Novipirellula caenicola: one gene and its partner. The protein of the gene in region 1 interacts with the protein of each later gene in a pairwise test. Links are inferred from orthologs where the notes say so. Each region holds a gene or a part of one and is shown on either strand. Other genes may lie near its edges.

Evidence for each region.
Region 2: the proteins of ABEA92_RS24535 (region 1) and dnaE interact in binary tests that used the Escherichia coli proteins (3 or more experiments, as listed by UniProt). The link is inferred for Novipirellula caenicola from one-to-one orthologs.

The regions. Positions count from the first base shown.
Region 1 is NZ_BAABRO010000017.1:9,518-12,720, reverse strand. What follows is about bases 162-3,047. They hold ABEA92_RS24535 (pyridoxal phosphate-dependent aminotransferase), read right to left. Parts: upstream 2,218-3,047; coding sequence 1,105-2,217; downstream 162-1,104. Other genes in these bases: ABEA92_RS24530 (DUF4416 family protein), read left to right, coding at 2,397-2,975; ABEA92_RS24540 (hypothetical protein), read left to right, coding at 870-1,046; ABEA92_RS24545 (hypothetical protein), read right to left, coding at 162-351. In the rest of the region: more of ABEA92_RS24545, read right to left, coding at 1-161. UniProt on the Escherichia coli protein: Shows aminotransferase activity with methionine and histidine as substrates, and to a lesser extent also with phenylalanine.
Region 2 is NZ_BAABRO010000008.1:39,979-44,447, reverse strand. What follows is about bases 234-4,385. They hold dnaE (DNA polymerase III subunit alpha), read right to left. Parts: upstream 4,013-4,385; coding sequence 434-4,012; downstream 234-433. Other genes in these bases: ABEA92_RS16365 (FMN-binding glutamate synthase family protein), read left to right, coding at 4,365-4,385. Outside these bases: more of ABEA92_RS16365, read left to right, coding at 4,386-4,469. UniProt on the Escherichia coli protein: DNA polymerase III is a complex, multichain enzyme responsible for most of the replicative synthesis in bacteria. This DNA polymerase also exhibits 3' to 5' exonuclease activity. The alpha chain is the DNA polymerase catalytic subunit.

The DNA of each region.
Region 1 (3,203 bases):
ACTCTGCTGCCCTGTGGATGCAGCGTCGCGCGGCTCACCCGTTTCCGACGAACTTGTCTTAGCGTTTGGATCGATCGAGGCTCGCCAAATACAGTGATCGTCGACCGTGGTGATCCAAACGCGGTCTTCGATGATCTCGATCCCAAACGGATTGCCCAACGGCGTGGCCGTAGGTGAACGCATGGTCGGTGGGTTGGAGTAGCGAGCGTTCGATGACGGGGATGCTCCGGTCCCTGCCCACACGCGGGGCAATGCGGTGTCCGGCGACTGTCCGAGCGAACACTGCGAAACGGACGTCAACCAAACAATGTTGGAAACGGCGACGATGGCAAGTAAACAGGATGATTTCATGGCGATGGTGGCTTCCTGGAGGACGGAATGGGGCGAATGCGTGCGTGGTGTTCGCCACACGCCCGACTCAATCTAATCCCCCCACCGGCAATAAAAAAGGAGAGCAGGGGATGTCGTTCGATTTCCCCGCATACGCGTCCCAAACGCCCCGCGAAGCTGGATGCGCGTTTTCATCGTCCGTATCAACCGATGGGAAACTTGGGTACGGGTTTGCGCCGATTTGCAAACAAGGCGCGGTTAGTCCACTAGTCATCACGCGTACAATTTTGCCTCGTCGGCCATCGTCACCCCCTTGGGAAAAAAACGTTGATTTGCTCAAAAAATTTTGCGGTTTGCTCACTCCAAATACGCATTAATTTTGGACAGCCCCCAACGTACTGGACGACTGCAGCCCCAGTGGTCAAGAAAATATTTTGACTCACATTCTGATTTTCATGGCACTTATCGAATGGATCTCTAATCGAATCCCTTCGGCCCCCGAAAACGAAACATCGTTCCAATTTCACAGGCGACTCGTAATGCAATCAATCACAGCGACCCCCAACCCGCAAACGCAGACGGAATCACAACCGCAGCAGATTTCGCCAGCGTCGACGACGGCGTTTGATTCCGTCATCGCTTCGATCTGCCGCGACGCCCGTTACCAATCACGTCTGTACGTGACGCGTTGCAACACGGGAATCGACGGCGAATAGGGACTCAGCGGCGAATCAACGCCATCGCTGCGAGCGAGATCCTAGCGTGATCTCGAAATCACACCGAGCCGCCTGCCATCGATCTCAAAATATCGACCCCTCGTTTTAGTTGCTCGTCGCTGGCGGCAAAACTAATGCGAAAATGCGAATCCCGGCTGCTAAAAATATTGCCGGGAATGATCAGCAGCCCACGCTCAATCGCCTGCTCCACAAACTTGGCTCCGCTATCGATCGGAGCCTTCGGGAACATGTAAAACGCCCCACCTGGCTTTGCGATTTCGTAGCAATCCGACAACGCATCAAAGACCATGTCGCGTTTGCGTTTGTAGTCTTCAATGTGCCCCCCCAAATTGACCTCCATCGCTCGTAATGCTCCCCACTGAGCCGGCTGTGGCGCACACACGAACGTGTACTGTTGGATTTTCAGCATCGTGCGAATGATTTCACTGGGGCCGTGGACATACCCCACACGCCATCCGGTCATCGCATGGCTTTTGCTAAAACCGTCGATCACGATCGTTTGATCGTTGTAGGATGCCGGGGACGCGAATTCGCCGTCATAGAAAAAGCGGCTGTAAATTTCGTCCGACAACAGGGCAATGTTCTTCTCTGCGGCCAACTCGGCAACCGCCTTTAGCTCCGCTTCGCTGGCCGTCACTCCGGTCGGATTGGCAGGGCTATTGAGCAGGATCATTTTCGTCCGTGGTGTGATCGCGGCCGCGATCTTGTTGACGTCCAAGCGGAAATCCGGGTACGAGTCGACCGCCACGGGCACCCCACCACACATCTTTAATAATGCCGGATACATCACAAAGAACGGGTCGAGAAAGATCACCTCGTCGCCGGGATTGACCATCGTTAGGATCGACAACATCAATCCTCCGCTGGTCCCACTGCTGATAAAGACATCGCGATCCTCGTGAGGATACTTTTCGGCGATTTCTTGTCGCAACGCTTCCCGCAGCGGCGCAATCCCCTGGGTCGGCGAGTAGGCATTTTTGCCGCCACGAATGGCCTCGATCGCTGCATCCTGAACCGCTTCGGGAACGTCGAAATCGGGTTGACCAATCGAAAGATTGACGGGATCCTTCAGCTTCGCAGCCAAATCGAAAACCTTACGAATTCCGCTACTATCAAACGTGGTGGTGCGGTCGGCGATCCATGGGTGCATGATGAAACTTTTGAGGGACAAGGGAAGGAGGACGGAAAGCGAGCGAATCCACTTCGCAACGAAACGCGGGCCGATTTCCAAACCAGCCGATTTGTACCAAATGAAATGGCGTTGGCCTCGTCCCCTTAGATTACCCGAGCAATCCCCGAAACTAAATCCCGCAGAACAATTGCAAAACGATGGCAGTGATCCAGTTTGTCGAACCCGTAGTCCGATTTTGCGCCGTCATCACGCGGCATGACGCGGTGCGTGACTGGGCGATCCGCCGCTTGAACGAAGCTTGGGGCGAAACCTTTGTGCAAACGCCGCAAATGCCCTTCGAAGCCGGCGGCTACTACACTCGCGAAATGGGCGGCGAGCTTGAAAAGACGATTGTCGGTTTTCGTGATTTCGCAGACCCCGCAGGACTTGCCGACTGGAAAACGCAAACCAACCTTTGGGAACTCGAGTGTGCCCAAGCGATCCCGACCGACGAACCGCGTCCCTTGAACCTTGACCCCGGCTATGTGACGCAAGCCAAATTGGTGCTGGCAACGACCAAGGATCGCGACCACCGCATTTACCTTCACGACGGGATGTTCGCCGAAGTCACATTAACATATGTCCACCGCCAGTGGATTGACCACCGCTGGACCTATCCCGACTATCGCACGGACGATGTCAAGCAATTCGCGCAGCAGTGTCGAGAACATCTTCGCGCTCACCTCAAATCGATTCGGAAATTCCGAAATCGCCCCTCCAGCAAACGTGGCGACTAATGTTCGGCCCAGCCGCGGTGATGTCATGCGAACTCGGCCGACTCCGCAGCCATGACCAGCGCGACTGAGCAAAGCCTGAACTCTATTGACCTTTGTACACCTCTGGTGAACGCGATAGCGATAATCAGTAAAGAGTTCTTGCCTCTTTTCACTTTTTTCTCATTTTTGTCGGTAAGTCGAAAATCCCGCCGGACAAGAAGTCTATAGCGTTGCGCATTTATGGGTGGT
Region 2 (4,469 bases), on another replicon or contig:
CGGAACGAAAAAGCCGTAATTTGCCGCCTCTGAATGCTTCACAGCGTTGCGTTTTTGCCAACGCTATGAAGCATTTTCTCGTAGCTACCTTCGCCAGAAGGTGGTGATTCGTATTGGCCGGCAACCATCCACCCTCTGGCGAGCGTAGCTACGGAACGCAAATGCCGTAATTTGCCGTCTCTGAATACTTCACAGCGTTGCGTTCTTGCCAACGCGGTGAAGTATTTTCCCTATAGAAATGGGCTAATTTTGCGTAGTGAAAGTCGTGCGTGACTTTCGTTTGTTTGACGTAGCCCCAACGAAACTCTTGGCGAGTTTCGCTACGTGATCTTTTTCTACGTGATCTTTTTCGACGTGATGGGTCGTTACGTGCGAGCGAGAGACCCGGCCGCTTACGCGTCGCGGCTCAGCAGGTTCGCGGCGCACTTTTGGTTTACCTCGAGGGTTTGGTCATCATCAATTTGTAGTGCCCGGCGCCGAGCAAGTCGTCAACGCGAGTGCGAAGTTCCTCGGTGATCTCGACACGGTACTTTTCACTCTTTAGATGCACGACCTCGCCTTCGTTTAGCTCCAAACTAAACATCATCTCTTGCTTGCCCGGATAGCCTCGCAAGATCTCACGGAGCCGCGCCATCGTCTCGGGCGTATGAGTTGCTTCGTCGAGTCGCAACCGCATGCCATGCGTATACCGCTGGCCGAGGCCTTCGAGTGGAATCAGTTCGTCGACGATCAAGTTGGCTTCGTCTCCACCGCCGCGGCGATCGACTTTCCCTTTCGCCAGCACCACGGCATCGGGGACGACGTGGTGCCCGATATCGGCAAAACCTTTGGGCCACACGATACAGCGGATTGCGCCTTGCATGTCTTCGAGGTCAAAGTTGGCGTACTTTGACGGAGCCCCTGGCTTGGGATTCTTGGTATGGGCAATTTTGATCGAACTGATCATCCCGCCAAGCGTGACTTCGCCTCGATCTTTGATATCACCTAGTTTATCGGTCGTGTGCGTTCGGAAGGTGGCCAGTTTGGGCTCGAACTCGGCCAACGGATGACTATCGCGATAGTAACCGAGGACTTCCTTTTCGTAGATCAACTTTTCGCGTTCGGGCCACTCTTCCATTTCGGGAAGCGGCGCCGCAGCCTTCACGTCTTCTTCCTCCTCTTCGTCATCAAAGGCACCAAACAAACTGGCTTGACCACTCTTTTTATCCGCTTGGATCGCGGCTCCGGATTGCAACGCGCGTTCGATCACCGCAACCAATTGGCTTCGTTTGGCGCCAAAGCAATCCATCGCGCCGGCCTTGATCAACGTTTCGATCGCGGACTTGTTACAAGCCGATTGGTCAACGCGTTCACAGAAGTCATAGATATCTTTATAGGGCCCATTCTTTTTGCGTTCTTCGGCCACCGAAATTGCGGTTGCTCCGCCACAGCCCTTGATCGCCGAAAGCGCGAAAAAGATTTTGCCATCGGCAACGGAGAAGTCCGAATCGCTTAGGTTCACATCGGGGTTAACGACCTCGATGTTCATCCGTTCGCAATCCTCGATGTGCTCGATCAACGCATCCTTGCGTTTAAAGTTTCGTCCCGCGATATCACTCGACAACAACGCGGCCATGAACTCGACCGGGTAATGGGCTTTCAAGTAGGCGGTTTGGAACGCGATCAATGCGTACGCCGTACTGTGCGATTTGTTAAAACCGTAACCCGCAAACTTGACGATCAGATTCCAAATGTCTTCAGCGTCTTTTTCGGCCAGTCCATTTTCGACACATCCGACGATGAACACATCATGGTTCTGATTGATCAACGCCTCTTTCTTCTTACTGATCGCCTTAATACAGGTGTAAGCTTTGGAGAGAGGCACATTCCCCAAGCGGTTTAGAATCCGCATCACTTGTTCTTGATAGACCATGATCGAGTTGGTCTCTTCAAGAATTTCTTTGAGCACCGGGTGCTTGTACTCGGGCTCTTGACGACCGTGTTTGATGTTCACGTAATCGTCAACCATCCCGCCTTCGAGCGGTCCCGGTCGATACAGCGCGGCGGTTGCGATGATGTCGCTGAATTGGTCAGGCTTCATCCGCGTCAACAGGTCGCGAATCCCGCCGGACTCGAGCTGGAAAACGCCCTTGGTCTCACCACGCTGCAGCAATGCGTACGAGGCTTTGTCATCCAGGGGAAACTTAAGCGGATCGACGACCTTGCCCGTGGTCTGTTCGATCAGCTTGACCGTGCGGCTCATGATCGTCAGGTTGCGAAGCCCGAGGAAGTCCATCTTCAGCAGCCCCGACGCTTCGACGTCGTTCATGGACCACTGCGTGATCACGTCCTGTTTCCCCGGCACGCGGGTCAGCGGCACGTATTCGGGAAGCGGTTTGTCGGCGATCACCACCGCGGCGGCATGCGTTCCGACGTTCCGCGCCAAACCTTCGATCTTCATCGCCAGGTCCAACATTTCACGAACCTCGGGATCACCGTCGTAGGTCATTTTCAAGTCGGCACTCTTTTCAAGTGCTTTCTTGATCGTGATCTTCAGTTCGTCGGGCACCATTTCGGTGATCTGGTTGACACGGCCCAGCGGCATCCCCAGGGCGCGGCCGGTGTCTTTGATTGCCGCGCGCGCCGCCAACGTTCCGAAGGTACCAATTTGGCAAACCATCTCGCTGCCATACCGCCGCTTCACATAATCGATGACTTCGGTTCGACGTTCTTTTTCAAAGTCGATATCGATATCCGGCGGCTCGGTACGACTTTCGTCCAAGAACCGTTCAAACAGCAAGTCGTAGCGCAGCGGACAGACGTGCGACATGTAGAGTGCGTAACACACGATCGCCCCCACACCGCTACCACGAGCGGTCGCAGCGATCCCTTGGTCACGAGCATAGTTGACGAAGTCCCATACGATCAAAAAGTAAGTCGGGAAACCGAGTTTCTCGATCACCCCGAGCTCACGGTCCAAACGTGCCATCACTTCGTCGGACAGCTTGCCATCGACGATTCGCTCGGGGTCGCCTTCGTAGCGATTGAGCAACCCTTCGATGCACAGCTCGCGAAGGTAGTCGATCGGCGCCATATCATTGGGGCACTCGAAGTTCGGGAAGAAGTGCTTCCCAAATTCGATTTCGATATCGACCGTATTGGCAATCTCTTGGCTGCGCGCGACCGCGTCCTCGAGCCCCGGAAATTTTTCATACATCTGCTCGGGGCTACGCAGGAAGAACTGATCGTTCTCCATCTTGAACCGCGACGTGTCGGTTCGAAAACGCCCCGTGTTGATACACAACATGATGTCTTGGGCTTCGGAATCCTCTTGATCGACGTAGTGACAATCGCTTGTCGCGACCAACGGTAATCCCATCCGATTAGCGATATCGACGGCGCCTTCCAATTGCATTTTTTGGATCTGCACGTCGTTGTTCATGATCTCGATGAAGTAGCGATCACCGAAGACGTTGTGGAACCAACCCGCGATATCGCGTGCTTCCTTTTCATGCTCGGCGGTATCCACCCCCTTCATCACGGCGCGGCTGAATTCACTGCTGACACAGCCCGACAAACAGATCAGCCCCTCGCTGTACTTTTCCAGAATCTCTTTGTCGATTCGCGGTTTGAAGTAGAAGCCTTCGAGCGAGGCGGCCGAGGCCAGTTTGACAAGGTTTCCGAAACCGACCCGGTTTTTTGCCAACAGCGTCAAGTGATAGCTGGCGTCCTTGCTGCTGCTAGCGCCCCCTTTATCGAAGCGACTGCCCGGCGCGATATAAGCTTCGTAACCGATAATCGGATTGATACCGGCCCCTTTTGCCTTGCGATAGAATTCCAACGCACCGTGCAAGTTTCCGTGATCGGTCAGCGCCATCGCGTTCATGCCATGGCTGACACAGCGATCAACGAGCCGGCCGATATCGCCGGCTCCGTCGAGCAGACTGTAATGACTGTGGCAATGCAGATGGACGAACGGCTTGGGTTGCGGCGAAGCAGCTTCGCTCAAATCGGTGATGATTGATGCGTTCATAGTGGGGGGCTCCATTTCCTTTGTGCCAGGGCAAGACTCGGCTCTAGGTTAGCCTAGCAATCCCGTCTTCTTCGGTCATCGACTTGACAACGGAATTTTCTCACTCAAAACGCTCGATCTGTAAATTTCCGCCGTTTTTCAGCTGTTGTCATTTTCGGCGAGATGATCCTGCACGCTTTCCTCCCCCCGTATTTTTCGGCACCCGGGCCCGATGCCTCACTGCCACACGAACCGGGGGGCATGCTACGATGATTGAAACACCGATTCGCGTGAACATTCGCTCCGGAATCGATGTAACTGCTCTTCTTTTCGTCTGCTTTACCTCTGCAAGGTCTTCACCATGTTTGACGCGATGAGCAACCACTGGCTGATGCTTTCGCTCGGTTGCGTTGCCGGATTCTTGGCGTTGGTGTTCGTGTTTGACGTTTTCATTCAGAAGAAGCACACGATCATGCAC